2 regions of the Hominimerdicola alba 7 genome follow, and region 2 is predicted to be linked to the other one. Evidence: predicted binding sites of a transcription regulator. Region 2 holds the regulator's gene; the other holds the start of a gene.
What was found. Region 2 encodes LexA, which represses DNA repair genes until DNA is damaged. Its sites were predicted from a motif close to CNAACANNTGTTNG; they were not measured.
Positions count from the first base shown of each region.

Region 1: a site for LexA is predicted at 8,216-8,229, ahead of uvrB (excinuclease ABC subunit UvrB). Genes of this name have one in related genera too.

Region 1 is NC_014833.1:480,454-496,837, forward strand. Features, by position in the region: gene RUMAL_RS02250 (NAD/NADP octopine/nopaline dehydrogenase family protein) at 1-848, shown strand, start outside; gene RUMAL_RS02255 (aminopeptidase P family protein) at 994-2,064, opposite strand; gene RUMAL_RS02260 (PoNe immunity protein domain-containing protein) at 2,085-2,636, opposite strand; gene RUMAL_RS02265 (YrhA family protein) at 2,584-3,000, opposite strand; gene aroQ (type II 3-dehydroquinate dehydratase) at 2,963-3,409, opposite strand; gene RUMAL_RS02275 (hypothetical protein) at 3,434-4,057, opposite strand; gene RUMAL_RS02280 (L,D-transpeptidase family protein) at 4,129-5,910, opposite strand; gene RUMAL_RS02285 (Na/Pi cotransporter family protein) at 6,298-8,091, shown strand; gene uvrB (excinuclease ABC subunit UvrB) at 8,375-10,345, shown strand; gene RUMAL_RS21630 (hypothetical protein) at 10,373-10,522, shown strand; gene uvrA (excinuclease ABC subunit UvrA) at 10,543-13,377, shown strand; gene RUMAL_RS02300 (hypothetical protein) at 13,949-14,821, shown strand; gene RUMAL_RS02305 (helix-turn-helix transcriptional regulator) at 14,838-15,293, shown strand; gene RUMAL_RS02310 (hypothetical protein) at 15,303-15,602, shown strand; gene RUMAL_RS02315 (hypothetical protein) at 15,813-16,384, shown strand, end outside.
Region 2 is NC_014833.1:302,885-319,268, reverse strand. Features, by position in the region: gene yabP (sporulation protein YabP) at 1-21, opposite strand, end outside; gene RUMAL_RS01540 (leucine-rich repeat protein) at 222-3,809, shown strand; gene RUMAL_RS01535 (ABC transporter ATP-binding protein) at 3,956-5,725, opposite strand; gene RUMAL_RS01530 (ABC transporter ATP-binding protein) at 5,725-7,503, opposite strand; gene murC (UDP-N-acetylmuramate--L-alanine ligase) at 7,941-9,374, shown strand; gene lexA (transcriptional repressor LexA) at 9,400-9,984, shown strand; gene RUMAL_RS01515 (zinc ribbon domain-containing protein) at 10,020-10,787, shown strand; gene RUMAL_RS01510 (glycosyltransferase) at 10,999-11,889, shown strand; gene RUMAL_RS01505 (glycosyl hydrolase) at 12,028-13,701, shown strand; gene RUMAL_RS01500 (hypothetical protein) at 14,037-14,441, shown strand; gene RUMAL_RS01495 (F0F1 ATP synthase subunit A) at 14,448-15,173, shown strand; gene atpE (ATP synthase F0 subunit C) at 15,249-15,509, shown strand; gene atpF (F0F1 ATP synthase subunit B) at 15,555-16,070, shown strand; gene atpH (ATP synthase F1 subunit delta) at 16,070-16,384, shown strand, end outside.

The DNA.
Region 1 (16,384 bases), 180 kb from region 2:
GGGCAAGTCTTCTGCTAAGAAAGATGATGAGAGAAGCAGGCTGCACTAAAGACGTTATAGTTGGCGGATGGTCTTCTGCTCCTTATGGTACAAGAATTGAAAAGATCAATGATTACTGGCTGCCTCATGTTGGCGTAAAGTACAGAGCTATCAGCCTCAGAGGTGCTGCTATGCCTGCAAAGGACAGCGATGATTTTATTGAAGCATCCAGATATCTTCCGGCTATGGACAGTGTTACACAAGGTGATGGTCCTGTTAAGGGTGATACGATCCTGGATATTGATTTTGCTAATGTAAATCCGGTTATCCATGTCCCGGCATCTGTTCTTGGTGTATCAAGTATGGAGAACTGGGTACTTGTCTACGGAAATGCACCGGAGACATATTCAATGTATTCTCACGGACTATGCCCTTCTATTTGTGAGGTACAGTATCAATTCTTCAATGAAGAGATAGCACTTGCAAAGAAACTTGGTGTCGGATGTCCGAGGTACAAGAAGCAGATGTTCTTCTCCAGAAGAAGTGTTCTGACGCAGGAGTATATGGGTCTTGATAAAGACGGAAACGATAATGTCGTTTTTCCGCTTGATCAGCCTTCCGATGAGGGAAATGTCGGTCCGAACAACATAAATCACAGATACCTGACAGAGGATATCCCGGTAAGCTGTAAGCTGTATCATGACCTTGGCGTTGCATACGGAGTTCCGACACCTGTCATTGACGCTATGATCATTCTGGGCGGTGCATTCCATCAGACTAACTATTTTGTTGATGACAGATATACGCTCGATTATATCGGTATAGGCGGAATGAGCATTGAGGAGCTTAATGATTATCTGAGAAACTGATGATCCTGCGTTCGATTTGAACGACAGTGTGCTGATAGTATAAAGTACGACAAAAACTGAAAGGCTGCGTGCTCGTAAGGAACACGCAGCCTTATAATTATGTTTGATTCTGTTTGGATCCGTTTAAATATGTCAGACCCGATCGTTATAAGCAGATAAGCTCTTTTCTTGCGAGAGTCATATTCTCGCAGCCGTTATTTTTTACAACCGCGAAGTCCTCTATCCTCACACCGAACTCACCTTCAAGGTATATGCCCGGTTCAATGGTGATAACGGAATTTTCGGGTATAAGTGCCTGAGAAACAGGTGACCCGTAGGGTTCTTCGTGTATCTCAATACCTACACCGTGACCCAGTGAATGTCCGAAATTATCGCCGTAGCCTGCAGCGGATATGATATCTCTTGCGGCAGCATCAAAGTCCTTGCCGGAGATATCCGCTTTAAGTGAGTCTATGCCTGCCTGCTGGGCTTTCAGGACTATGTCGTAAACCTTGCGCATCTTGTCGGCAGGTTCGCCCACGCATACTGTCCTTGTCATATCGCTGTGATAGCCGTCAACAACTGCGCCGAAGTCCATAAGTACGAACTCGCCCTTCTGCACTTTTCTGTCCGAGGGCACACCATGAGGAAGAGATGTATTTGGACCGCTCAGCACTATCGTATCAAAGCTGAGAGCTTCCGCACCGTGGGAAAGCATGAAATAGTCCAGCTTCAGCTGCATTTCGCGCTCTGTCAGACCTTCTTTTATATAGCCCAGCATGAACTCGAAGCCCTGTTCGGCTATGCGCTGTGCGGCTATCATTTTTTCTATTTCGTCAGCAGACTTGACCATGCGCAGTTTGCGTATGGTACGTCCGAAACGTCCGTCGCCCGGTATCTCAGCATTCAGCTGTTTGCGGTAAGATGCCAGTTCGCTGACGGTACAGGTTTGGCTGTCTATGGCAACTGTCTTGGTACCATGCTTTTCAAGAAGCTCGTTTATCTGGACATATTTTTCACTGCCTCTGGCTTCAAGCAGTACTTCACAGTCCTTTACTGTCGCGCTGGCTTTTTCGATGTACCTGAAATCTATTATCAGATAGCTTTTTTCAGGGAATACCAGCAGTGTTCCTGCACTGGATCTCATTCCCGTAAAGTAACGTCTGTTTATATCGTCAGTGATGATGCCGCAGGTACCTTCGTCGAGTTTTTCCTGCAGGCGTTCAAGCCTTGTCATAATTTACACCCTCGTTCTATTTAATAAGAATACAGCTCATAAGGAAAGTACTCAATACCATTCAGGCTGTCCGCATTTATGTTGAGTGCTTTCATCAATGCAGCGATCTCAAATGTCCAATATCCGAAATAGAGCTTTTCCTTGGCTTTATGTGCATCATACCAGTAAGCGTGGGAATGGCTTTTATACCATTTTTTCTGCAGGTATCCTATGATGCCGCCGGTATCATTTTTGCAGATCATTTCCCACATATCACCGTAAATATCGGGATATTTCAGAGTATTACAGTCAGGCAGCGCATTTGCTTCCAGGCACTCGATGATACTGTCATACCCGACATTTTCCTTTATCAGCTTTGTGACTTGATATATGGTATCATTGTCCGCTTTAAAAAGCACACACAGGGACAAAAAGCGCAGACCGTCATCATACGAATCAGTATCCAAACTGTCACTGACAGATCGGATCAGATCCGTGAATTCGCTTTTCAGCTTATCGATCGCATACCCTCTCGAATATTTAGCGATCAGCAGACCTGTCCTGATAGAAAACAGCTTTCTTTTCGCTGGTATTGTAAACGATGTGGTCTATACTTGATTTTCCCAGCAGGATATAGTCGGTTATATCCGTCATATCCCTGAAAGATGAGTTGAACCGTATTATATCCATGCTCTTTTTTCTCGGATATTCGGTTAGGAACTCTTCATCATACACCCCGCAGATACTGCGTCCATCATATGACAAACCATTTGTGTGGTGCAGAAATTCTATATAATCATTGGGTAAACCAACTTCAAATAAAGAATAGAATTCTTTATCTGCGTCGTTTATCTTTTCCTGTGTCGGCTTTTTGTATGCAGCCGTATCGGGCAGTTTTGAAAGAAATTCTGTATACGTATTATTCAGCCTGTTCGCTCCACTTATAATTGAGTGCATCAACTGCCATGAGATAAGAATACTTGCCGAAACCGCTTATCTGTCCCACGCATACGGGGGCTATCACGGACTTTTCACGGAATTCGTCCCTAGCGTGGATATTGCTGAGGTGTACTTCTACCACGGGTATCTTTATAGCGGCTATGGCATCGCGGATAGCGTAGCTGTAATGGGTATACGCGCCTGCGTTCAGCACCACACCGTCGAATTTCTTTCTTGCAAGATGCAGTTCGTCTATTATCTCACCCTCATGGTTGGACTGGAATACCTCACAGTGGATGCTGTATCCGAGCGCGTGCGCAACTATCTCATCGTTTATGCTCTCGAATGTATCAGTGCCGTATACTCCGGGCTCTCTTTCGCCCAGAAGATTGAGGTTCGGTCCGTGTATCACAAGTATCTTTTTCATTATGTTCCTCTTTTCTGCCGTCCGTTATTCTGCGTTGGACGGCTTTGTTATTTCAAGCTCGATATAGCTGTCTATCTCACCGCCGCGGACGAAGAACATATCGTATATGCCCTCGGTGGCTTCATCGGAAGCCACGCACATTCCGCCAAGATCTCCGTGTTTTTCTTTGTCGGGCTTGTTGCCGTAGTCGTTGGCGAATCCGCCTTTTTCACTGAGTTCTTTCAGCTTTTCCTCGGTGAGTGATGACATATCGCCTACACTGTCCTGACGGCATATATAGATGTTCCAGCCGTCATCGAGATCGGTGTCGATGTACATCTCAAATACTTCGTCAAGTTCAAAATCGGATATAGCGACTTCCTTTGTGTAGCCTTCCTCTGCCATCTCCTCTATATCGGGTGAATTGCGCCAGGTGGATTTTGATTCGAGTATCAGCCCTTTTATCGCCGAGGGCTTATCCTCATACATATCCTTCAATACACCCAAGGTATCCTCTTCGCCTTCTGCAGCAGATTCATCATCCTTAGCTGCGGAAGTTTCCTTGTCAGCTTTGCTGGCTGTCTGCTTTGGTTTTTCCTTATTGCTGCAGGCAGCAAGACAAAGTGCAGCTGCAAGCAGCGATATCACTAATACTATTTTTCTGTTCATATCCTGTCACCATCCATATATTGTTTCAAGAAAAAAGCCGACGGATATTGACTCCGTCGGCTGTCTGCTTTTTACCAGTACATAAATACAGGCGTGTCTAACGGAACGTTGTTGTATATGTACTCTGCTGCATCGTATGGCAGATTTATACAGCCGTGGCTGCCCCATGTTGGAGATTTATACTTATCTCCTCCGAAGACTCCTCCCTGCCAGGAAGCATCGTGGAAACCTATGCCTATGGTGCTGAAATAGTTCCAGAACTCAACATAAGAAGCGTAGGACTGTCCGTCCGAACTGCCGACCAGTGTCTTGCCGCGCTCCTTCAGCCAAAGCTTATATACTCCCGCAGGAGAATTTCTGGATTCGCTTGGATAGCCTGATACGAAATCGCTTTCCATTTTCATCTCGCCGTTTTCATAGTACCATAGATGCTGCTTCGCGAGATCCACATCGAAATAGGTATCGCTGAAATCCGATTCGGCAGTGAGCCAGTCGGGGTTGCAGGTATAGCTGTAAGTCGAGTCGGGGTTGACATAATATATAGCTTCTGTCCTGCTTGATTCGCAGTTCTTTATGCTTTCTATGATATAGTCCGTCATAGCGTCTTTGTTAAGCCACCATCCATAGCAGCCTGCGCCCTGGGGTACTGTTATCGCGCCCCTGCTGGTAGATACGAATTCTCTGTCTTTGCCGAAGGTATCATATTTGCTTGCTAAACGATTTACATACTGCTCGACCTGATCGCGGTCTACCTCCAGGGAATTTACAGGATCGTCTTCATCAAAGCCTATCCATTTCGTAATGGTAAGACCGTCAATCTTCTCAGTGCCCTGGTGAAAATCGAATACAATTTCGATACTATCCAGATTGTTGAGCTTCTGGCATTGTTCATAAAGGTCATCTGCATGGATCTTTGCTTTTTTGTAGCAGTCAACCGAGCCGATAGCAATATCAAAATTCATATTATCAAGTTCGCTTTCGACGTAATCGAAAAGCAGCTGTATCTTGTTTGTATCTATGGTATCGCCGTCTTCTTCGTTTACAACAACGAAACTGCCGCTGTCGCTGCGGGTTATATAAGCGTCCTTTGGCGGCTTGGCTTTCTGATTCTTTATAAGCTTGTGCGCCAGCAGATTTTCCAGTTTTTTCTTGTCGTAGTGGAATGAATTCTTTATGGAGTATTCATCCTTTTCAAACTTGGCATTGAGCCACTTGCCGTGATCCTGACCGTTATAGTACTTGTTTATAAGTTCCTCTGTATTATCGACGTAGCCTATATCTTTCAGCGCGATATTCATCCCTGAGCCGTCCCTTTTGGTAATATAAACAGTTTCCGGGATGACGGACTTCTTTTTTAACTCTGCCAGAGCCTGTTTCTTGTCCATTCCGCCCACATCAACACCGCTTATGTAAGTGTTGTCGAGAAAGGTGTCCTCATAAGCTTTTCTGCCTATGATAAATACGCCGCCTGCCGTTACAAGACCTGTCAGCAGTATGCACGTGCAGATCAGGGCTGCCTTGGTCGCGGTCATCTTTTTCTTTTTCTTCTTTTTGACCTTTGCGGCCTGCTTTCTGACAGCGGATGTATTTGTGCTGCTTTTGCTGCCTGCGGACTTTGCAGTGCGACTGCCGCTGCGCTGTCTTTGTGCGGTACTGTTTCTGCTGCCTGATGAACTGCCTGTGCGCTTTTTACGCGGATATCTTTCTCTCGCGGCAGAGGCATAAACAGTATCGAAAGCATCCTCGCCGAAATCCGTCACGCCCCTTACAGGCTCGGGATCATCACCGAAATTTTCTGTCATGGACATATTCCTGGCGATCATTCTGGCAAGATCTTCTTTTCTCGTCTCCATAAAAAAGAAACTAACCTCCTAAATCTTAGAAACTCATTTACACTCTCCTCTGTACTTACGCGTACAGAAATCCATTTTTATTATACAACATTTTTTTATCTTTTTCAAGAACTTTTTGAAAGTTTTTTCAATAGTGATCCGGGTGATGCTGAGAAAACCAATGATTGTTGTATCGGGGAATTTAGTAACAAAACGCTATGTCGGATGATATCGTTACCAATTGTGCAAAATCTCTAATAATCGACATTGTTAGCCGATAGGCATTCTAATCGGCAAGTGATTGACAAGAGCAGTTTTTTAAGTTATAATTTATGATGCAGGAGTATGATAGAGTTAACGAAACGAGGGCGGCCGGGGGGCTGTCGAGGAAAGTAAAGGAGTAAAAATATGTCTATCTTCTTCAACATACTGGTCGCGATAGGCGGACTGGCGATGTTCATGTACGGTATGAAGACCCTTAGTTCGGGTCTTGAAAAATCTGCCGGCGGACTTATGGAAAAGATACTTGCAAAAGTATCGGGCAATATCTTCACAAGTATATTCTTCGGCGCTGTTGTGACTGCGGCGGTGCAGTCCTCGACTGCGACTACGGTAATAGTTATCGGTCTTGTTAATGCGGGACTTCTGAAACTCCGCGGCGCGGTGGGAATAATCATGGGTGCGAATATCGGCACGACCATGACAGCTCATATACTCAGACTTGCAAGTGTTGGTGAATCTGACAGTTTTCTGATAAACCTTGTAAACCCTGTAAATCTTTCAGCAATTCTGGCGATAGCGGGCATGGGTATAATAATGTTCTCGAAGAAGAACAAGAAAAAGACGGTCGGCGAGATACTGCTGGGTGTTGCGATACTGTTCACAGGTATAACCACCATGAAGAACTCTATCGGACCTCTTTTCAAGGATCCCGATACGGTTCAGAAGATATTCAGTCTGCTGAAGAACCCTGCGCTTGGTATACTGGTCGGTATAGTCGTAACTATCTGCACACAGTCCAGTGCGGCTGCGGTAGGTATACTACAGATAATCGCAAGCGGATCGGGCGGCGCAGTACTGTTTGCATCGGCATTTCCGATAATCATGGGTACAAACATAGGTACCTGCGCGACACCTCTGCTGTCGTCACTGAAATCTTCCAAAAACGCAAAAAGAGCGGCACTGCTGCACTTTTACTTCAATTCCATCGGTACTATACTGTTCCTGATAGTGATATACGCAGTTCAGTTCACTGTGGGCTGGTCATTCTGGAATGAAGGATTCGATGACGGTGACATAGCAAACTTCCATACACTGTTCAACGTTATCGTGACTGCGATATTCATACCCTTTGCAGGTGTACTTGAAAAGCTTGCCTGTATCACAGTTCGCGATAAGCCAGGCGAGGAAGAAGACGTATTCTCCAAGGAAGATCTGCTGGACGAAAGATTCCTTGTTACCCCGAATGTTGCTATCGCACAGACAAGGGAAGCGGTCGTTCAGATGGGTATATATGCCCGCAAGAACTTTGAATCTGCCTGCATGATGTTCGATAAGTATGACATGAGGGAGATAGAGAAGATCAACGAGCGTGAGGAACTGCTGGACAGGCTTGAAGACCGTGTGGGTCAGTACCTTATCAAGCTGAATGACTGTAAGCTCAACGAGGACGAGGGACGAATGGTAACTACCCTATTCCACCTGATAAGCGAGTTTGAACGTATCGGTGACTACTCGGTGAACCTCTGTGAAACAGCAAATGTGCTTTATGAGGAAGAAGCACACTTCTCTGAAAGGGCTAACTGGGAGCTCAGTGTAGTTCACGGCGCTATTTCCGAGATAATCGGTCTTGCAATCGAAGCAACAAAGACTATGGATATGAATGTACTGACTGAGATAGAACCTCTTGAAGAGGTGGTAGACCGCCTGGTGGAAGAACTCAAGGCGGTACATATCGACCGCTCAAAGAACGGTCAGTGTCCTATCGAAGTCGGAATACATTTCCTGGATATACTTACCAATGTGGAGAGGATATCCGATCACTGCTCAAATATAGCAATATATCTTATCTCGACAAAACAGCAGTATGAGACCCTTAAAAAGCACGAATATCTGGACGAACTGCACAAGCACGGTCCCGAGACCTACGAGAAAAAGCTCAAAGAGTACAGTGCAAAGTACTCACTTGAAACACTGGCTTAGGCTGAATAATAAAAACCGAATAAGTATCAAAGCAGGTATGCGGAATTCTGTGGCTGTACAGAGTGAGTGTGCCTGCTTTTTTGCGGATGAATGGCAGTCAGTATCAGAGAATAAATGCTCTGCTCAGACGTTTGTTTGTGATCAGCAGAGTAGTTGACGGCAAAGGTCGGAATGCCTGTAATTAACGAAAAATCTCTTGACATAACGCTCCTTACGATGTATAATAGTAAACGATTGTTCGCATATTATTTCTGTGTTTTTTCAGCAGGGAGGTTTGGTGTTCGTGGATAGATTCCAACTGGTTTCGGATTATAAGCTTTCCGGCGATCAGCCTGAAGCAGTGGATGCTCTGGTAAAGGGCGTAGAATCGGGTATGAAGGAGCAGACGCTTCTGGGCGTTACGGGCTCGGGCAAGACTTTTACTATGGCTAATGTTATCGAGCGGTTAAACCGTCCGACCCTTGTACTTGCTCATAACAAGATACTTGCGGCACAGCTTTGTTCGGAGTTCAAGGAGTTTTTCCCGAACAATGCGGTGGAGTATTTTGTAAGCTACTACGATTACTACCAGCCCGAAGCCTATGTTCCCAGTACAGATGTGTACATAGAAAAGGACAGTTCTATTAACGATGAGATAGATAAGCTGCGTCATTCTGCTACTACGGCTATAACCGAAAGGCGGGATGTTATAATAGTAGCCAGTGTTTCATGCATATACTCCCTTGGTGATCCGTCAGAGTATAAGTCCATGGTGGTAAGTATACGCAAGGGAGCTGAAAAATCACGTGATGAGCTTATTGCGGAGCTTGTGAAGATACAGTACGAGCGAAACGACATCAATTTTGTAAGAAATAAGTTCCGTGTAAGGGGCGACGTGGTTGAGATATTCCCTGCGGATTCCACGGATAAGGCGCTGAGAGTCGAGTTCTTCGGAGATGAGATCGACCGTATATGCGAGGTGAACGTGCTGACTGGGGAAGTGCTCTCAACGCTGAATCACGCTGCTGTTTTTCCTGCATCTCATTATATCGTCGGCCGCGAGAAAATGCTGGATGCTATCGACGAGATAAAGGAAGAACTTGCTGAACGTGTGAAATGCTTCGAGGACAGAGGTATGCTGATAGAAGCACAGCGTATACAGCAGAGGACGAATTACGATATGGAGATGCTGGAGGAGATAGGCTTCTGCAGCGGAATAGAAAACTATTCCCGCGTACTGGCAAGACGTTCAAAGGGTGCTGTACCTTTCACGCTGTTTGACTTCATGCCGGATGATTTTCTGCTTATGGTGGACGAATCTCACGTTTCACTGCCGCAGGTAAGGGGAATGTTCGCAGGGGACAGGGCGCGTAAGCAGACTCTGGTGGATTACGGTTTTCGTCTGCCCTCGGCACTGGATAACCGCCCTTTGCAGTTCGATGAATTTTACGAGCGCATAAATCAGGCTATATTTGTATCAGCTACCCCGGGACCCATAGAAAAAGAAAAGTCGCAGCAGATAGTGGAACAGGTGATAAGACCTACAGGACTTCTCGATCCGCTGATATCCGTAAGACCTACCGATGGTCAGATAGAGGATCTGCTTGGCGAGATAAACAAAAGGGTAGAGAAAGGTCAGCGTGTGCTTGTGACTACGCTCACAAAAAAGATGGCTGAAGATCTTACTGCCTATCTGAAGGGCTTTGATGTTAAGGTGCGGTATATGCACCATGATATTGATACCATTGAGCGTATGGAGATAATACGCGATCTTCGTCTGGGCGAGTTTGATGTGCTTGTTGGTATCAACCTTCTGAGAGAGGGTCTTGATCTGCCCGAGGTTTCACTTGTTGCGATACTCGATGCTGACAAGGAGGGCTTCCTGCGTTCGGAAAGTTCGCTTATCCAGACCATAGGCAGAGCGGCAAGAAACTCGGAAGGTATGGTAATAATGTATGCCGACAGCGTGACACGCTCGATGGAGAGTGCCATACGTGAGACTGAAAGACGACGTGCTATACAGGAAAAATATAATGAGGAACACGGCATAGTTCCCAAGACCATAGTCAAGGATATAAGAGATGTCATTGAGATATCCACAAAGGAAGAAGCGGAGTATTCCGCAAGACAGGCTGTGAAGCTTTCGAAGGCAGAACAGCAGAAGCTTATAGATAAGCTGACCCGCGAGATGAAAGAAGCTGCGAAGCTTCTTGAATTTGAGCACGCAGCATTCCTGCGTGACAGGATAGCTGAACTCAAAGGGGAGAAAAAGTGACCTGTGGATGGTTAGGAATGGATAAATATGAAAAGGGTTTTCTTTAAAGCACAAGGCGTATATAGTGACTATATTGATAGTTTCATTGATGACCTGAATGATAACGGCAACGCAGAAGTCTCATTCTGTGCTAGTATACAAGGTCTTTATTATGCTTTTATTGAGATGGATAACTGATATTAAACGGAGTTGATAAAATGCCCATTAACGAAATAATCATAAAGGGTGCGAGGGAGCATAACCTTAAAAATGTGGATCTTACGATCCCACGTGACAAGCTGATAGTTATGACGGGGCTTTCGGGATCGGGTAAGAGTTCGCTGGCTTTTGATACTATATATGCGGACGGTCAGAGAAGATATGTGGAATCACTGTCCTCTTATGCAAGAATGTTCCTGGGGCAGATGGACAAGCCCGATGTTGACAGTATTGAAGGGCTTTCCCCTGCGATATCCATAGATCAGAAGACTACATCGAAGAATCCGCGTTCAACTGTGGGCACTGTTACGGAGATATATGACTACCTGCGTCTTTTGTATGCGAGGATAGGTGTGCCACACTGCCCTGTTTGCGGACGAGAGATAAAACAGCAGACAGTCGATCAGATAGTCGATCAGCTGATGGCGCTGGAAGAGGGTACCAAGATACAGCTTCTCGCTCCCATAGTGCGTGGAAGAAAGGGTACTCACCAGAAGGAGTTCGAGCAGGCTAAGAAGTCCGGCTATGTACGCGTGAGGGTGGACGGCATAACCTATGATCTTTCGGAGAATATAGAGCTTGAAAAGAACAAGAAGCATACTATCGAGATAGTGGTTGACAGGCTTGTTATCAAGGAGAGCGTAAAATCGAGACTGACGGATAGTATCGAAACTGTGTCCGCGCTGACGGGCGGACTTGTGACGGCTGATGTTATCGGCGGCGAGGAAATGACGTTCTCGCAGAGCTATGCCTGCCCTGAACACGGAGTGTCCATAGGGGAGCTTGCACCCAGAATGTTCTCGTTCAACAATCCCTACGGTGCCTGTGAGAAGTGTACGGGTCTGGGAGTTTTCAAAAAGATAGATCCCGACCTGATAGTGCCGAACAAGAATCTATCCATATCCGAGGGCGCTATCAAGGCGAGCGGCTGGAACGTTTCTGACGATAGCTCAATAGCCAATATGTATTTCAGGGCGATATCCGATGAATACGGCGTGCCGCTGGATAAGCCCGTCAGCGAACTGACAGAGGAACAGCTCGACCTGTTCCTGTATGGTACAGGCGACCACAAACTTCATCTTTCACGCGGCAGCAAGTTCTACAAGGCGGAGTATGATTCAGCTTTTGAGGGAATAATCCCCAATCTGGAAAGACGTTATAAGGAATCGAACAGCGATTGGTCAAAGGCTGATATCGAATCGAATATGAGCGAGGAAGCCTGCCCTGCCTGCAAGGGCAGAAGACTTCGTTCCGAGAGCCTTAGCGTGACTGTGGGCGGACTGAATATTGCGGAGCTTTGCGATAAGTCTGTTGTGGCAGTTCTGGGATTTCTTGAAAGTGTTGATCTGACAGAACGCGAAAAACTCATAGGCGAGAGGATAATCAAGGAGATAAAGGACAGACTGGGATTCCTTGCCAGCGTGGGTCTTGAATACCTGACACTGTCCCGTTCTGCGGGTACGCTTTCTGGCGGCGAGAGCCAGAGAATAAGGCTTGCTACGCAGATAGGTTCGTCATTGGTGGGCGTGCTTTATATCCTTGATGAGCCGTCTATCGGTCTGCACCAGAGGGACAATGATAAGCTGATAGCTACGCTGAAACGTCTGCGCGACCTTGGCAACACGCTGATAGTGGTCGAGCATGACGAGGATACCATGTATGCCGCTGACCATATAGTCGATATAGGTCCGGGAGCAGGCATACACGGCGGTGAAGTCGTGGCGCAGGGTACGGTGGAAGATATCAAAGCCTGCGAACGCTCGATAACAGGGCAGTACCTCAGCGGAAGAAGAAAGATACCCGTACCGACAGAAAGGCGCAAGGGCAACGGTAAATTCCTGACAGTAAAGGGTGCTAGGCAGAACAATCTGAAAAATATAGACGTTAAGATACCGCTGGGAACTTTCACCTGTGTTACAGGTGTATCGGGCAGCGGAAAGAGTTCATTGGTGAACGAGATCATCAACAAATACCTTTCTGCAAAACTTAACCGCGCGAAAGTAAGGGCGGGAGAGTTCGATAAAATGGAGGGTGTATCCCATCTCGATAAAGTAATAAATATCAACCAATCCCCCATAGGCAGAACACCGAGATCGAACCCTGCGACCTATACAGGCGTTTTCACCGATATCCGTGAGCTTTTCGCCCAGACACAGGACGCGAAGATGAAAGGCTACAATTCGGGAAGATTTTCTTTCAACGTAAAGGGCGGACGATGCGAAGCCTGCGAGGGCGACGGCATAATCAAGATTGAGATGCACTTCCTGCCTGATGTGTACGTGCCCTGTGAGGTCTGCGGAGGAAAGCGGTATAACCGCGAAACTTTGGAAGTAAAATACAAGGGTAAGAGTATATACGATGTACTGGAAATGACAGTTGAGGAAGGTGTGCAGTTCTTCACGAATATGCCGAAAATACAGCGCAAATTGCAGACCCTTTACGAAGTAGGTCTGGGATATGTGAAGATAGGTCAGCCTGCGACAACGCTTTCGGGCGGTGAAGCACAGCGCGTGAAGCTTGCGACTGAGCTTGCAAAGCGTGCGACGGGACGCACCATATATATCCTTGATGAGCCGACAACAGGTCTGCATACGGCGGACGTTCACAAGCTGATAGAAGTTCTGCAAAGGCTTGCCGATGCGGGAAATACTGTGCTTGTGATAGAGCATAATCTCGATGTTATAAAGACAGCTGACCACATAATCGACCTGGGACCCGAGGGCGGTGACAAGGGCGGTACAGTGGTATGTACAGGCACACCCGAGGAGATAGCGGCTTGTGAGGAGAGCTATACTGGTCAATATCTTTCTAAATTCATAATTCACAATTCGTAATTCATAATTGTTGGCAGGGCAACGACGAAGTTGGATAAGAATGCCAAGGAGAAGAGCTTTTCGCTAAAGTTCCGATTTCGCGACAGCAAATCTGTGTCCCAAACAAACTACGCCGCGAATCAAAGCGCGCGGTCAAGCCTCGCGCTAGCAGGCTTGCGGGGAGCCACAGTCAGCAAGGCTGACTGTTAGGGGCAGAGCCCTCAATCACCAAGGAACAAAACTAAAATGCACAGCGAACTATAAAAGCAAAACAAACTACCGACCAAATAAAGGCGCGGGCAATACCAAAAAGTACGAGCGTATACGACCGTATGCACTCGTATTTTTTTGTGCGTGATTATTGTCCGCGCCCGAAATCGGACAGCGAAGCGAATCCGATTTCTCGCACCGTCAGGGGCGACCCGATACCGCAGGACTGTCGTTACCATTAGCTTGGTACGGCTATTTTTATATGACAAAAAGGGAGTTATGTGAAAATTTGGAGAAAATTTTATATAAGTATTGACAAAATGAGTGAAATGGTGTAAAATTACACCATAGAAGCAAAAAGATACTATTTGGGGGAGTTTTAATGATACTCAAAAAACTGCTTGCAATAATGACCGCGGCGGTGCTGGCTGTTTGTGCGGCGGGGTGCGGGAAAAATACTGAAAAAGCGCCAAAGCACTACATGGCGGCAGATTATGAACTCGATGACCCTGCACAGCTTGATGACTGGCAGATAAACGTGCTGAAATCAAAAGGTCTGCCGACGGATTACAATGAGCTTAAAATCGGTCAGCGGGATTCGATTTACCGCATGGGAATGATGCACCGCTATCTGGTGGATAAGTACGGCATTGAGTTTGAGTATGCGGGCTATTATCAAAGTGGGTTCGGGCAGAAAGAAGAACTCATTGTAATGCCCGAAGGTGCTTATGAGAACGACAGCAGAAGCATAGTTTCTGTACGGGAGAAAGACGGGGAGTTTTCTGATAATTACGGAGATTATGAAGTGTTGATGTATATTGAAAATATGTACGAAGAACACGCAAAAGAGTTTTTCAAATCTGACAAGATCAAAGCGATAGCAGTTTCAGTTAATGATAATCAACTTGGTTACAGCCATTTTGATGAAGAAGAAAATTTTCACAATGACTTGGGAATCAGCGCAGTTGTTATAATTTCCGATGAGATATGTGACAGAGAAAAATGTGAAGAATACGCTGATGACTTAAGAAAATATCTCGGAGAGAGAGAACTAGTTGGGATAACAAGGATTTCTGTATTAAAAAATGTAGATGTAAGTAAAATAAATAATAATAATTTAAAAGATTATCGTAACGACAACTATATAATAGACTTAGATCTTGGACGAGATTCTGATGGAAAGACGGATATTTTGTATTTACATGAAGATAAGCATATCTATTATGATGAAAAAGGTAATATAATCGATAAATAGACAGAGGGGTGATAAAATGAACCGTGATGAATTCATCAGTATGATGAGCCGGAATCTTAAACTGGTGAGGACGGAGTTTGAACTCAATCAGGATAAAATGGCGCATTGTCTGGGGATATCGAAGAAAACTCTGGTGGAGATAGAAAAAGGAAGAACTCTGCTGGGGTGGACGGGTTCGGCGGCGCTGGCTGTCATATTCTCGGACAGCAGTGTTTTGCAGAATGCTTTCGGCGGCGAAATGAGTGACCTTGTAAAGGCGCTGGCTTTCGATGATACAACTGTCAACTTTCGTCAGACACATGGCGGCAAGGTATGGTGGAGGCAGATAGAGACCACCGATAAATGGAAGATACAGCAGAACTATATATCACAGCATTACCGCCTGCTGACAGCGGGCGACAGGTGCGTGTATTCCTCATTCCATCTGGAAAAGGTGAAGAAAGCGGCTGAGGAATATGAGCGGGGATTGTGACAGGCGAAGATGATCTCGGGAAAAAGGAACATCATTATAAGACTATCCCTCGGATTGCCTGTATGTGCGGCAATGACGATATTCTGGGCGAAAGTTATGGTAAGTGCCGAATACGGCGGTATAGCTTTTTTCAACTCAGGCGGAGATTATATCGCAGCCGCGATTATACTGCCGATAGTGTACATTATCTTTTGCAGGGTTATGGCAAAAAAGCTTCCTGTTGAAAACGGAAAGTGGGACGCTGGTTGCTGGGCGATGATGTTGATAGTTTATCCTGTTGCGACGCTGATTTGTAATTTCGTATCGTAAAAGCGGACAAAAATAAAGCAGAGAATTTGTGCAGAACGACACCATAAAAAGAGAGCAGACAAAACGTATATTAAAAGTAAGGGCTTTTAATAGCAGAAAAGTTCAGGAAAAAGCCCTGTCATCTTGAATATTTGTTAACGATATGTTATAATACAAATAACAAATGATTTTGAAATACTTTCCCCGTAACAGGGGCAAAGGGGTGAAACTATGGGAACAGTATTATTTATCATATTATGGGTGCTCTCGCCTATCATATTGCTGCCTATGTGTATCAGTTATTCATTGAAACGCAAAAAAATTGAGCGCTTCATAGATCAGCTGTACAGAGAAAGCAGGATATCCTCGAAAGAGAAGTTTGAACTTAAAACAGAGAGGGAGACTAACAGCAGGACGCTTTATAATATGACTCCCGTGCAGAGAAATGAAGGTTACTTCTTCAAAGACGAGGCACGTAATACTTACGGGCAGAAAGGGCTTCAGGACAGTGCGGGAAATGTCGGGTATGTTCCGCAGCCACAGCAGATTTCTGCTGAAAAGAATACTGCGGCGGCACAGAACGTTTCTGCGGTACAGGAGAATACACCTGCACAGACGGCTGTTCAGGCTGAAATACAGCCTCAGCACCATCACGACGGTGTTGACCTTGTAAAGCATACTGAAACAGTACAGGAAAAGCCCACAGAGGCAAGACCTGTTCAGCCTGAGCAGAAAAAAGCTGCGGAGATACATCAGCCTGCAGCGGTGCATACTGTTCCTGTTCAGCGTACACCCGCTCCTAT
Region 2 (16,384 bases):
CCTTCCCTGTATTTCTGTCATATAGCAGCCCTCCTTTTCGGTATATCATATGCTTCGCATCACCTGTATATTACGCGAATCGTGGAATTTACCGAAAGTAAAAAAAAATGATACAGCCTATTGCAAAACTGTAAAATATGTGCTATACTTACTCTGTACATATACCCTGATCTCAGGGTAAAAAAATAACATATGAACATTCCTGAAGGAGGAAGAAACAAATGAGAAAGAAGATCTTAGCCGGTGTAGCTGCTGTGCTGATGGTAGCATCATGCGTACCCGCAAACACGAATTTCGGCTTTTCACCTATAGCGCCGATAACAGCTTCCGCTGCAAAAGCTAAGCTGGAGCTGGACTATGTCATTATATCAGAAACAAGCTCAGGCGACATCGAGATAACCCCCAAAAATATATTTGATTGTCTTGGCGTTTCTGACAGTGTATCGACACTGAACATCAATTTCAGCAAACTGAAATCTACTATTGTCGAGTATGCGGGCGGTTCCCTTTCAGGTAAGAAAGTCATCCTGAAAAAGCCCAACACATCACTTACCGCTGATGTTAACCTTGCACACATCAATTTCACAGATGACATTATCACTGATGTCGGCGCAAGCTTTGCATCCGGCTGTAAAACTCTCCAGACAGTTAACTTCGGAAGCAAGATAAATACCATAGGCAGCAGCGCATTCAGCAACTGTGACCACCTGCAGGGTACATCGGGAACCAAACTGGATCTTTCCAATATAGTTAATATCGATGCATCTGCTTTCAATGGTACGGTCGAGATACAGAGCATCAAGTTCGGTTCAAATCTCAAAACCATAGGCAGAAGTGCTTTTTCAGGCAATACAGCGCTGAAAACACTGGATCTCCCTGCAGCACTTACCAAAATCGATGACAATGCCTTCTACAACTGTAAGGCTCTGGAATCTGTATTTTTCCGAGGAAGTAATACTATTTCCTATATCGGCATATCTGCTTTTTCAAACTGCACCAGCCTGACTGCCGTAAGTGTTAACGGATCCACCTCAAACACACTGCCAAACGGCACCGCTGATATTTCGTGCGGCACCAATCTCTTCAGTGGATGTACTTCACTGCAGAACTTCACATGGCCCAAAAGTTTCACTATTATACCCGATGGTACATTCAACGGCTGTACCGCACTCACAAATTTCGCATTTGAGGGTGGTGCTACAGGTTCTGCCTGCGCTACCATAGGAAAATCCACTTTCAATAAATGCGAATCACTCACAAGCATTGAACTGCCAAATGCAAATACCACTATCCTTGCTTCTGCTTTTAATAACTGTTTCAAGCTCGAGAATGTTGTGGTTTCCGATAAACTTACAAATGTTGGTGAAGGTGCCTTCGGAGGCTGCTGGGTACTGACACTGTATCCAAGATCCGATGCTAACAAGACCAAGAACAAAGTCGTTCTTCCGTCCACATGGCAGGTGATCTCAAATAGTACTTTTAGTAATTGCGAAGGTATCACACAAGTGGATATTTCACCCGCAACATATATAGGCGGAAATGCTTTCTACTCTTGTAATTCTCTGCAGAGCATAAAGATACCGGATGCAGTAACTACTCTCTATGATAACACCTTCTGCGATTGCAAGTCACTGAAGAACGTAGTAGTATCCAAGAAATTGGCTGTACTTGGTAAAAATGAAAAATCGCCGTCATCTACTCCCAGTGGCTGCGTTTTCAAGGACTGCATTTCTCTTGAAACACTGACACCCAGTGATGCGACTGTACTTCCTTATACAATACAGTTCCCTGCATCTCTCGGCGGTGTTCAGAAGAGCAGCTTTGAAAACTGTCCTTCTATCAAGTACATAAACTTTGCCAAGAATTCTCAGTTCTCCGTTTTAGGTGAAAGAGCATTCTATAAGTGTAAAGGTCTGCTTGGTTCAAATGAAGGCGGAAACGCAAACAACACTATCCTTATGCCAACAGGTGTACGCGATATATTCAGTTATGCTTTCGCTGAGTGTAATTCTCTTAAGAACATCCAGTTCCTCGGCAGTGTATCCACCATCGGTATCTCCGCATTCCAGAAGTGTACTGCACTGGAAGACGTTATCATGAACGATACTATCCAGCAGGTACGTGACTCAGCATTTGCAGACTGCTCATCTCTGAAGAGTATGCCTCACACCAAAGAAGGCAAGACTGCATTCTCGCATATAGATACAATTAACGCTTCCACATTCAAGAACTGCACAAGCCTTACAGAAGCTTTCATACCCAAGAACGTTACGGTTATAGGCAACAGCGCATTCAGCGGATGCAAAACGCTTGAAAAGGTACTTTGGGAAAAGGGATCCGCACTCGCTACTATCGACACCAGTGCCTTTAACGGCGATGAGAAGCTGGCTGTATTCACATACCAGGGTGGCAGTGCAAATTCCACATTCCCTGACAGCCTTACAAAGATCAATTCTCACGCATTCACAAAGACAGCACTTACAAAGGTGACCATAGGCACCCCTGCCAACGGCGACAAGATACTCCTTGGCTCATACACGTTTTCAGATAATAAGTCACTGATCTCAGTTGACCTCTCAGGTTCCAACATTATAGAGATACCAAAGTATTGCTTCAGCAATGATACCAACCTCAAGACAGTATTACTCCCCGAGAGTTCTCTCACCAAGCTTGATGACTACGCATTCTCTAAGTGTAACCGTCTGCACACTTTCGGATCAACTTCCGCTAAAAGCGGCGAATATACCCTCCCCGAATCCCTGACATCTATCGGTGACAAGGTATTCGCTGACAACTTCTGTATGCAGGTGATCAATATTCCTGCATCAGCAACATCGCTGTCTATGTCAATGTTCAATATCGACCTCAGAAACGCTAAGGTCGAGGAGAACGGCTATACTCCTCTTGAAGCTATAAGAGTACATTCAAACAACCCCAATTATAAGAGTGTTGACGGCATACTTTACAGCAAAGATATGACGATCCTCTACAATCGTCCTATCAACAAGAAGGATCCTACTTACGCTGTACCCAGTACCGTTAAAACCATCAAGTCTTATGCTTGTGTAAACAGTAATTTGAAAAACGTTGTACTCAATGAAGGTCTGCAATACATCGAAGAAAAGGCATTCAATGACTGCCATAGCCTTGAGGGCGTTGACTTCGGTAAGAACGGCTCTGTGATTTTCCCTGAAAATAAGGTCATATTCGCAAAAGACAAGGGCAAGATCACACTGTACGGAACCACCGGCTCTACCGCAGAGGCCTATGCTAGTAAAAACACTTCAAAGGTAACATTCATTGATAACGACCGTGCAGCTGCTAAGCTGGAAATAATCTCCAAGGGCGGCAATGTCCTCACCGGCGGCGTTCAGCTGGCTATCAATGATAAGACCTACACCTTCGGCTGCAAGCAGACTACTGCAAGCGGCAAAGAAGCTGCTGACAACCTCATTTGGTCCTCCAGCGATGTTGAAGTTGCTGTCATTGACAACACTGGTAAGGTAACATTCAAGAGCAAGGGCGTTACTACTATCAAAGTCACAAACGCTAACGGCACAGCAGTTGCCAGCATCACACTTACGGTTGCTGATAAATCTACACTGAATGATTATATCCCCGGTGATGTTACAGGCGACGGCACAGTAAACGTTGCAGATATCAGTAAGATCGCAGCTCACATCAAGGGCAAAAAGCAGATCAACAGCACTCGCTTCATGTCAGCTGATGTAAACGGCGACGGCAGCGTTAACGTTTCAGATCTTTCCAAGATCGCAGCTCACGTAAAGGGCAAGAAGCTCCTGAGCTGATAAAATTGATATAATTACAAGACAGTCGGATAACACCGGCTGTCTTTTTTATGTATAAAAGATCAGCTGTAACTCTGCACTAAGCCGCAAAGTTTTTTTGTGCAAAAAAAGACAGCCGCCGCGGGCTGTCTTTATAATATGTGATTCTACGCTGACTGCGATGTATATAGTTCATAATATGCACCGCGCTTTTCCATAAGCTCATCGTGGGTGCCGCTTTCAAGTATACCTTTTTCGTCAATGTACATTATGCGGTCACAATTGCGTATTGTTGAAAGTCGGTGTGCGATTATAAACGATGTCCTGCCTTTAAGCAGCTGCTCTATACCCTTCTGTAACAGAGCCTCTGTCTTGGCATCTATCGAAGAAGTCGCCTCATCGAGCACCAGTATCTTGGGATCACTGAGGAGCGTCCTTGCAAAGCTTATAAGCTGTTTCTCACCACCGGAAAGCTTACTGCCGCGCTCGTTTACCTGAGTTTCGTAACCCATATCCATTCGGCTGATGAATTCATCTGCGCAGACAGTTCTTGCGGCTTCACGTACCTCTTCCTCGGTAGCCTCCTGCCTGCTGTATCTTATGTTATCCATTATAGTTCCGCTGAATATAAAGCTGTCCTGAAGCATTATACCCATCTGCGAACGCAGCGACTTCAATGTAACATCAGATATCGGAACACCATCAACTGTTATCCTGCCGTGTTTGATATCGTAGAATCTGGATATCAGGGATACTATAGTCGATTTGCCGGCACCTGTTGGTCCAACCAGCGCTATACTTTCGCCTGCCTTGACATCAAAAGAAAGATGCTCCAGTACGTTTATACCTTCTTCGTAGCCAAATGTAACATCTTCAAAGCTTACCTGACCTGTTATATCCCCAAGTTCAGAAGCATCTTCCTTGTCGGTAATTGTGACAGGCTCGTCCAGCGTTTCAAATATACGCTCCAGATAAGCTATATTGTTTATGAAGTTGTTCATTATATTTGATATATTCATTATAGGCTGCCAGAAACGACCAGCATAACCCGTCATAGCCGCCAGTACTCCGAGAGATACTGTTTCACGCGGGAGTACCAGAAGACCCACGATGAAAAGAGCTGCTCTTATAGCAGTTGATATATTATCCGTAGCAGGCCATACCAGGTTAGAGTACTTTACAGCCCTCATCCATGCAGTGCGGTATTTTTCGTTCAGCTTATCATATATCTCAGCATTTTCCTCCTCACGGGTGAACACCTGAGTTATCCTTGCACCGACGATATTTTCCTGCAGATAAGCATTCATATTTGAGGATTTGTTTGACACCTCCTGCCACGCCCTGCGCTGCTGTTTCTTTATAGCAAACATTACCATTATAAATATGGGCAGACCGGACATCGCTACCAGTGTCAGCCTTGGGCTGACTATCAGCATGAAGACAAGTATGAACAGCATATTCAATATCTCCATGACAAAATTGATTATACCGTTCGAGAGCATATCCGATACAGAGTTGACGTAATTTATAACTCTTATCAGTATCTTTCCGTGCGGACGATCATCATAGTAAGTAAATGGAAGTTTCTGTAAATGTGCAAAGAGATCCTCACGGATATCGAAGATTATATCCTGACCTACAACAGTCATGATACGTCCGCGGATATTGCCGAGCACTGTACCCAGTATGGTGCAAAGAAGCAGCGCACCGCCCAGCAGCATAAGCTCCTTTACATTCTTCTGCGGTATAGTGACATCCAGCGCACGCTGAGTTATCAGCGGCCCCATAAGCCCGAACACCGCAGCCGCCATACTTATCAACAGTGAAAGTATCATCTTTTTCCTGTATTTTTTTATGTATACGTATGAACGCTTCAGGTGGGCAAAGTCAAAAGGCTTTTCAAGCTGTTCATCCACATCGTACTTATTTCTTGCCATTATACCGTCACCTCGCTTTCAGCAGCACAGTTTATGCCGCTCTGGAGTTCGTATATCTGTCTGTAATAGCCTTTGCGTCTGATAAGCTCCTCATGTGTGCCCATATCGGCTATTTTTCCGTTTTCGAGTATGATTATCTTATCAGCATTTTTTGATGAAGATATCCTCTGCGCTATCATTATCTTGGTACATTCAAAATCGAGTCCGCCGTTAAGGCTTTGCTGTATATAGTGCTCTGTTTCCATATCTACCGCGGATGTAGTATCATCGAGTATCAGCACAGCAGGTCTGACAGCTATCGCTCTCGCCAGAGAGATACGCTGTTTCTGACCGCCCGAAAGGCCCACACCGCGCTCACCAACGATAGTTTCATATTTATCCGGAAGCTTCTCTATGAATTCGCTGGCAGCAGAAAGCTCTGCACAGCGCTTAACATAAGCTTCTTCCATATCACTGTCACCGTAGGCTATATTTGAATCTATGGTATCGGAGTAAAGGAGAACATCCTGTGTCGCGATGCCTATGCTGCTTCTGAGGGTATGGAGCTTATGCATACGAACATTCTTGCCGTCCACCAGTACCTCGCCCTTGTCGCAGTCAAAGAATCTCGGGATAAGATTGACAAGGGTAGTCTTTCCGCTGCCTGTTTCACCCATTATGACAACGGTCTCGCCTGCATTTATGCGGAAGCTGACATTATCAAGTATCTTCTTATCACCTATTGAGAAGGTAACGTTCCTGAATTCTATATCACCGCGGAGCTTTTCCTTGTTTTCAGCTGCATCCACTCTGTCAACGATACGCGGTGCTTCGTAGTATATCTCGATGACCTTGCCCGCTGATGCCATAAAACGATGGAAGTCATTGACATACGTGCCCAGATTTCTCATGGGATTGCTTACAGCCCATAAAAGTCCTGATATAGCTACATACTGTCCCATAGTCAGATGCTGACGTATCATAAAATATCCGCCGCACATGAGCAGTATAACGCTCAGTGCACCTGCAGCGATATCTATGAAAGGATGATATTTCAGCCATACCATAGCCGCCTTTATGTTGGATTCTTTGTATTCCTCATCCTTCTGACGGAACTTTTCTATCTCGTAGTCTTCCTTTGCAAAAGCCTTTACAACGCGGTTTCCGGAGATATTCTCCTGTGCGGCGGTGTTAAGTGCTGATGATGTTTCCCTGACCTTACGGTAAGCAGGACCTGCCTGACGCGAGAACAGTCTGGTGACAATGAATATGGCTGGTGTCATCGCCATGATGCAAAGTGCTGTACGGAAATCTATGGTAAAAAAGTATACCATAGAAGCTGTAAACAGCGCGATACTGGATACACAGTTGCTTATTACCCAGGATACCATGTGCCTTACCATATCCAGGTCACCTGTAAGTCTTGTCATAAGGTCACCTGTGCGATAACGGTCATAGAAATCCATATCCTGATTCTCTATCTTGCGGAACAGGTGAGTACGTATCCTGTATATCATAGACTGCGATGCTTTTTCGTAGTACATATTGCAGGTATAGGTAAGCGCAGTACGCAGGAACGTTATACCTATCATTCCGACTATCAGCCACAGCAGCAGATCCCTGTGATCGCGGAGGTTTTCCGCAGCGTTCTCATTTGAAATGAAAGTATCGATTATTCTTGATTGAAAATATGGTGTGGCAATATACAATCCGTTGCAGACAACCGAAAGCACCAGTGCGCAGATATAGACCGCACGGCTGCCTTTCAGGTTAGCCCACAGCCATCTCAGCTGAAACATATTCTTCCTCCCTGGCCGTAGCCTTTCTTAAACTATCCTCTTTTTTTCCGAAATATTATTCATTATAGCACACCGCCCGCGGATTTGAATAGTATATACTATACTTTTCTTAACATATCCTATCATTCGTACATTGGAAAACGTTTACTTTAAAAACAGGATACATCCTTTTAACGTATTCTTTTTGATGACCACGGCACAACAGAGTATACGCTTTCTATCAGAAAGCACTACGGTTTAAATTCTCTTATTATGCATACGCACGCAGAAAAACACATCTGATACCGCCTATGCCAAGTAAAATTATTAACTAAAAATGTTCTGTGTAAATATGTTTACCACGTGGCAAATAAATGTTCTTAATTTGTCAATATTTTTTTGCGAAAGTGTAGTATAATATAATAGAATAAATGTTTTCATTCAGGAGGAACTTTACTATGAGTTCGGCACTAACAGAAGAAGCACTCGGCAAAATAAAGCGAGTTCATTTTATAGGCATCGGCGGTTCCGGAATGTATCCGCTGGCGCAGATATTCCACGCAAAGGGCTATGAGATAACAGGCTCGGACAATAACGAAACAGAAACTCTTGAAGCTGTACGCAAGCTGGGCATAAAGGTATTTCTCGGTCAGAGGGCAGAGAATATCGAGGGTGCTGAGCTTATAATATATACCGCAGCTATAATGGCTGATAATCCCGAGCTTATAGCTGCAAAAGAAAGCGGAGCGATAGTATGCGAGCGTGCGGACATACTCGGTGTAATAACAGGATGGTACGAAAATGCACTGTGCGTCTGCGGCACTCACGGCAAAACGACAACATCCTCGATGCTCACACAGATATTCGTTGACGCAGGTGAGGACGTAAGCTGTGTTATCGGCGGAAAGCTCCCAAGCATAGGCGGTTCAGGAAGAGCAGGCAAGTCAAAGGATATGGTTTGCGAAGCCTGCGAGTATCAGGATCATTTTCTGAAGCTGCACCCCGACTGTGCGATAATACTCAATGTTGATGCAGACCATCTGGAATATTTCAAGAATATAGAAAATATCATAAAAAGCTTCCACACATTCGCTGATATGGCAAGCAGCGCTGTTATATACAACGGCGATGATGCAAATACCCGCAAGGCACTGGAAGGCATATCCGGCAAGGAGCTTATCAGCTTCGGCTGGAACAAAGCAAACGATTACTCCGCAGAGATCATTTCAAAGAAAGGGCTTGTGACCAGGTTCACTGCATTTTTCAAGGGTGAGTCTCTTGGAGAGATCGAGATAAACGTCCCCGGCAACCACAATGTGCTCAACGCACTTGCTGCACTTGCTGCCGCAAGATATTCGGGCATCTCATTTGAAGCCGCAGCTAAGGGACTTTCAAGCTTCCATGGGGCTATAAGACGTTTCCAGCTGATAGACAAGGTCAGAGGTCTTACCATAGTCGATGACTATGCACATCACCCCAAGGAGATCGAGGTAACACTGAGAGCCGCAAAAAGTCTTGATTTCAAGAGAGTATGGGCAGTGTTCCAGCCATTTACCTATTCGCGCACAGAGATACTCATGGATGATTTTGCCAGAGCGCTGGAGATAGCTGATATTTCAGTTATAACCGATATTATGGGCAGCCGTGAAAAGAATGACCACGGCATATACACAGAGATGCTTGGCGAAAAAACAAGGAACGCTGTCTGGTTCGATACACCGCATGAGGTAGTTGACAAGCAGACTGCCGAGCAGAAGGAAAAGAACTTCGATGAATGTATCGATTATATAATGAAGAACGCTGAGGACGGAGATATACTTATCACCTTCGGATGCGGCGACGTTTACAAGCTTGCGAAGAAGCTTGCAAAAAGATTGAGAGAGAGCGACTGACACAGCGACCGCAAAGGAGGAGCGTATGAAAGTCACTGACAATGAACGCAATGTATTTGAATTTATCAAGGAAAGGGTCGAGGAGGGCTATCCACCCACGGTTAGAGAGATATGCTCGCATTTCGGCTTTAAATCCACCTCAACTGCACACAGGTATATAAAGACCCTGACTTCCAAAGGATTCCTTGAAAAAAGTGATAACCAGAACCGTGCCATAAAACTGGTGGGCGGCGGCGGTATGCTGATACCTCTTGTAGGAACAGTGACGGCAGGTACACCTATCACAGCAATAGAATATGTCAGCGAGTATATAAGCTTTCAGCCCGCAAGACATTACGGAAATCCGCTTTTCGCTCTGAAAGTTCGCGGTGAATCAATGATAAACGCAGCGATACTCGATGGTGATACGGTAGTTGTTGAACAGACTCCCTTTGCAGAGAACGGTCAGATCGTTGTCGCACTTGTAGAAGGCAGCGATGCAACAGTCAAAACCTTTTATAAGGAAGAAGGGCATTTCAGACTTCAGCCCGAGAATGATACGATGGATCCGATAATACTGGATAATGTCGAGATACTCGGTCGGGTAGTGGGGGTCATAAGATACATCTGAGCCCCGATCAGGGTTTGAAAGGAAAGTGAAGACAAATGAAGATATCTTGCAGATTCTGCGGCGCAAGTGTTGAAAGCACCGACAAAATATGTCCGGGATGCGGAAAGGTAATGCCTGCATTTAAGGGCGCAGAACTTGGCAGACATAATCAGTTTTCCTCAGACAGAGAGCGGGATGGTTTATCCCCTTCAAGACTTGTAGTTCAGACCCCCTACGCCGCTACCAGGTCAGGAAGACAGATGGACAAGCTGGATGAGCATTACGGCACTGCAAAAGCCCGCAAAGAGCATCATCCCGATAATTACGATCCCCGCAAGGATAACAGGGCTGTGCCTTTTTCTGCCACTACCGGAAGCGGCAAGCAGGCAAACAGGAGTATTATCAGCAACGGTCTTGCCAACGTGATCAAATTCATACTTATTATTATAATAGGCATGGTAATCTATGCGATAGGCAGGGTACTATTAGTTTCACATACAAATTACGATTTCAATCTCGATGAGAGTATAAAGCTTGAAAGCAGCAATTACGGCGATGCATTTGACAGCTATTTTGAAGAATGTCACTGGTGGTTCGATTTCAGCCAGAACAAAGTAACGTTCCGCGGCGTAGACAAGGACGGCAAAGAATACAATATGGTATTCGGCAGAGCACCCGACGGTCAGACTGCGGTAAAGGAACTGAGGATAGACGGCAAAAAAATAACCACCGAGGATGTGGATATTATGAATACCTACATAATGGGAATGTTCATGACTCCCAAGGATATCAAGCACGTTTCCATGACAGGAAAAGGACTTTGACCTATAATTTATTGTATTCTATCAGGCGGATACCTTCGGGTGTCCGCTTTTTTAGCTTATCTGCGCCTAATATTATAGACATTTTTCATTGAATGAGCGAAAATGAAGTAATAATTTTATTGCATCTTGACAAATTTTACTGTATATGATAAAATTATGCTATACATAGTATATTAATAGATGATAATATTCCGGGAAAGGGGGCTTATTTGTGGCACGACGTGTAAACAGGAATGTGGCAGGGTATGAACTGCCAAAATACAGCGTTCTTATGTCGGTCTATGATAAAGAGCTTCCCGAAAACCTGAACCAGAGCCTCGAATCTATGCTGAAGCAGACATACCCTCCCTCAGATTTTGTACTGGTATGCGACGGCAAGCTGACAAATGCTCTGGATGTAATAGTAAAATCTTTCCAGAACGAATACAAAGGTATATTCCGGATAGTGCGAATAGATGAGAATGTGGGAGCCGGCAAGGCAGTAAATAAAGGAATAAAAGCCTGCCGCTGCGAATACATAGTCCGTATGGACAGCGATGATGTTTCCAAGCCCGACAGATGCATCAAAGAGATGCTGCTGTTTGCGGTAAAGCCCGAGCTTGATATAGTGGGCAGCTTCGTAGAAGAATTCGATGACCTCACCGATAAGACTCTTACACTGAAAAAAGTACCCCTTGTACAAAAGGATATACTGAGCTACTCCAAGCGCCGCAACCCATTCAACAGACAGACGGTGGCTTTCAGAAAAAGCAAAGCGCTGGAAGTCGGCGGTTACAGTGACCTGAAGCTGTGCGAGGACTACGATTTTGCCGTAAGGATGCTTGCAGGGGGTGCAGTGGGGCAGAATATTCCCGAGGTGCTGGTACGCTACCGTGTCAGTGAAAGCACGCCCAGGATAAGGCGCAGCTGGAGGCTCACCAAAGGATTTATAGCGGTGAGATGGAAACTGTTCATCGAAGGCTATATCGGTTTCAGGGATTTCTTTCCGCCATGCTTTTTGCAGCTCATACTTTTTATACTTCCAATGAAATTCACCAGATGGTTTTACAGAAAATTCCTGCGTGACACCAAGATAACTCCGCCTACAGCGGATAATGTCTGATATGAACAACACGTCACACAAGCGGCACTGCCGCATAACTATAACGTATACAAATAATGCTGATACAATTTTTGAAAGGTAGTGATAAATGCAGAACTCACACAAGTAACGTATATGGATAAACGGAGGGTATATAAAATGAAAACTAAAATGAAAAGGATGCTCGCACTCACACTTGCACTTACTATGAGCGCGGGACTCTTCGGATGCGGAAAAAGCACCGAAAAAAAGAACGATTCTGAAAAAAACAATGCAAGCAAGGCTGCTGATGACAGCAGCGAGGAAAAGAAACCTGATGTCATTGAAACCATCGGTGATTTCGACCTTTCGGACTTCACCTCGGCTTATGATGTCCCTGAGGATTTTTCTCTTGAGCTGGAAGCAGAATCCGGTACTCTGCTCAATGAAGCTATGATCATGAACAAGGCATTTGCAGGAGATTTTTCAGGTGACGGCTATGTAGCAGTATATGACAAGGGCGATGAGATCACTTTTGATATCGAGCTTCCCGCTAAGGGCAGCTATAATGTCGTAATGAAGATCGCTGCAGATAATGTCAATTCGGATAACCTTATAACTGTTGACGGCAGCGCTGTAAAAAAGTTTACCTCAAGCGAATCGAAATTTGCAGAAGTAACTGCAGAAAACGTCCTGATAGATGGCGGCAGCCATACTATCGGCATACGTGCCGATACGGGACATATCTATGTTGATACGCTGAAGATCGTTCCGGCTGCGCCCATAGACCTTTCACAGTATGATGTAACAGATAAGCTGTGCAATCCAAACGCCAGCGATAACGCAAAAAGACTTTACAGCTTCATGAGAGCAACTTACGGCAAGTATACCATATCGGGACAGTATTCGGGCGACAACATGGGTCCCGAATCCCGCGAGTTCATAGAGATAAACAAGCGCACAGGCAAGACCCCTGCACTGCTTGGTCTTGATGTGGGCAATCTCGGCATATCCACCAAAGTTGATCACCAGGCAGGCGGCGGCGATATGGTGCCTATATATGCTATGGACTGGTACAATAACCACAACGGCATCGTAACATTCTGCTGGCACTGGCACGCTCCCTCAAAATACCTTGAAGTCAACGGTCAGCCCTGGTGGAGAGGTTTCTATACCGACAGCACAAGTTTTGACCTGGGCAAAGCCATGAGAGGCGAGGATAAGGAAGGCTATGACGCTATAGTAGCTGAGCTTGACAATATGGCTGAGCAGCTGAAGCCTCTGGCTGATGCAGATATACCTATACTGTGGCGGCCTTTGCACGAAGCAGCAGGCGACCCGAGATATCCAAACAACGCATGGTTCTGGTGGGGCGCATCAGGCAAGGACGCTTATCTGGAGCTTTACAAGCTCATGTACGATAAGTTTGTAAATGAGTATCATTTAAACAACCTTATATGGGTATGGAACGCTCAGAACCAGAGCTGGTATCCCGGCGACGAATACGTGGATATAGTCGGTTACGATTGCTATCCCGATGAGCATGATTCCTCTTCACAGAAATACTACTACGACTTTCTGAAGGAGTGCTCACCTACGGGCAGCAAGATAATAGCCGAGACCGAGAACGGATCTATGTTCGATCCCGATGCCGCATTCAATGAAGGCACAAGATGGTCATACTTTGCGACCTGGAACGGAGAGTTCGCCATAAAGAACAAGCAGCTCTCTGACCAGTATACCACATTTGATACTTGGGATAAGATATACAGCAGCGACCGCGTTCTGACACTGGATGAACTTCCTGACCTGAAAAGCTGGCCTATCGACCTGGACACATTCCTGAAAAACTGACAACATCACCCCGCAGACCTAAAGATCTGCGGGGTTTTTGTCTATTACAGCACAGAATATCCTGCGATAGATTATGACTATTGGTCATTTCGTCATTGACAAACATCAATTATTGTGATATGATAGTCACAAACATGACTAATGGTCATTTTTGCAAGAGGCTTTTTACCCGAAATTTGAGAAATTATACCCCCGAAGAGGAAGAATTTTATTAACAAATTGTAAAACTTATCAAAGCAGCTTAAAACCCCCTTTTAAAAAATGAGAAAAGATGATATAATAAATTTGTATGTGCGAGTGTTTTTCAAACCGATACCGAAAGGCAGGTACTATACATGGAAAACCTTGATAAAACCAAGCTTTCGGATAACACCTCGGTGACAAGACCGCTGCTGCTTATGATATACAAATGGGGAGCTGTACTGACAGTACTTTGCTTCGCTGTAACGCTGTTTTGGGGATTCAAAGCTTCGCAGCTGCTGGGATTCGTGCTGGGATACGGATTTATGTGTGCCCAGTTCGAGTACTTCGGACGGAGCTGCGAAAGTGCTGTAAAGCTGGACAGGAAGTCAGCAGTACGCAAAATGCGTATTTGCTACGCTATAAGGTGCACTGCACTTGTGATATTGAGCTGCGCTGCCGCATATACAGGTATTGCAAACTTTACGGGGATACTGATACCTCAGCTGTTCCCGAAGATAATACTTACAGCCGATCAGTTTTTCGGCAGGAAAGGATAGCTAATTATGAACGGATTGGGCGACGGTCCTAAGATCGTCTTTGAGATAGGACCTCTGATATTCACTGAAACGGTAGTAATGGGCTGGCTGATAATCGCAGTGGTGACGCTGCTTTGTCTGTGGCTTACAAAAGACCTTAAAAAGAAGCCCGAGAGCAAGCGGCAGATAGTCGCGGAGATGTTCGTGAACTTCGTCAACGGCATGGTAAAACAATCTATGGGCGAAAAGATGATGTACTATGCCCCATACATCGGCGCACTGCTGGTATCCGCAGTGCTTGGCGCACTGATAAGCATGGTGGGTCTGAGGTCGATGACAGCGGATATAAACGTTACAGCCGCATGGGCGATAGTCACATTCGTGCTGATAACCTACACCAAGATAAAAACAAACGGCTTCCTGGGCTACCTGAAAAGCTTCGCACAGCCTGTTGCATTCATTCTGCCGCTGAACCTTATCAGTGAGATAGCAACACCTGCATCTATGGCGTTCCGTCTTTTCGGCAACGTTGCGGGCGGCATGGTAATAACAGGACTGCTGTATTCGGCACTGGGCGCTGCTTCAACAGCACTGCATCTGCACTTTGAATTTGCTTCATGGGCATTCAGTGTATTGCAGGTAGGTATTCCCGCAGTACTGAGTATCTATTTTGACCTATTCTCAGGCTGCATACAGGCTTACATATTCTCAACGCTGACTATGGTAAACGTTGCGGCAGCGGCTGAAGAATAACAAGTATTTCAATAAAGTTAAGTACGCAGGATATCTGCGATAAATAAAGTAAACAAAACTTTGGAGGTTTTTATTATGTTAAGTGATAAGGCATTTGTATTGGGTTGTTCTGCACTGGGTGCAGGTCTGGCAATGATCGCAGGTATCGGCCCCGGTATCGGTGAGGGCTACGCTGTTGGTAAGACTATCGAGTCTATCGCAAGACAGCCCGAAGCACAGGGCGACTGCACAAGAACAATGTTCATCGGTGTAGCTATGGCAGAGTCAACAGGTATCTATGCTTTCGTTGTTGCGCTGATACTGATGTTCGGCAACCCCTTTATCGGCAAGCTGTAATATAGCTATATGTACAGTGTTCTGATATAAGGGAGGTTTTGCATAATGATACTGGCGAGAGGTGACGTTACCGATTTCCTGTCGGTAAATCTCACTACGATCATCGCTACATGGCTCAACCTGCTTATACTGTTCCTGGTCATGAAACATTTCCTGTTCAACAAAGTGAACAAGGTGATGGAAGACAGGAAAAACGAGGTCGCCGAGACTTACAAACAGGCGGACGAAGCCAAGGAAAGAGCTGAGAAACTGGAGCAGGATTACGAGGAGCGCATAAGCGGCGCCAAGGAGGAATCTGCAAAGATAATCCAGGCGGCTACCCGCAAGGCTCAGCAGAGAAGCGATGAGATAATCGCTGATGCCAAGGTGGAGGCTAAGGGCATCACCGAGCAGGCAAGAAGCGAGATAGAACGCGAAAAGAAGATCGCGGTAAACAAGATAAAGGACGATATCACCGATATTGCTTTCCAGGCGGCACAGGCTGTTATTGAAAAAGACCTGAGCAGTCAGGATAACGAAAGACTGATCGGCGAGTTCATCAATAACGTGGGTGAAAACTGATGGCGGAAACAGTTGGCAAGGTTTACAGCACAGCGCTGTTTGAGCTGTGTACTGAGCAGGATAAACTGGAAAAAGTTTTCAGTGATTACAGCGAGTTTGAAGCGCTGATGAAAAACAGCGAGTGCGCCGATTATCTGAGATTTCTGGCATCACCCCTTATCTCCGGACAGGAAAAGTCTGACAGCATCAAAGCAGTTTTCGGAGATAAGATAGACGCTCTGCTGCTGGATTTTCTGTGCCTTACCGCTGAAAAGAACAGAGCAGACAAGCTCGATGAGATATACGGCGAATTCAGGAAGATGTATAACGACAAG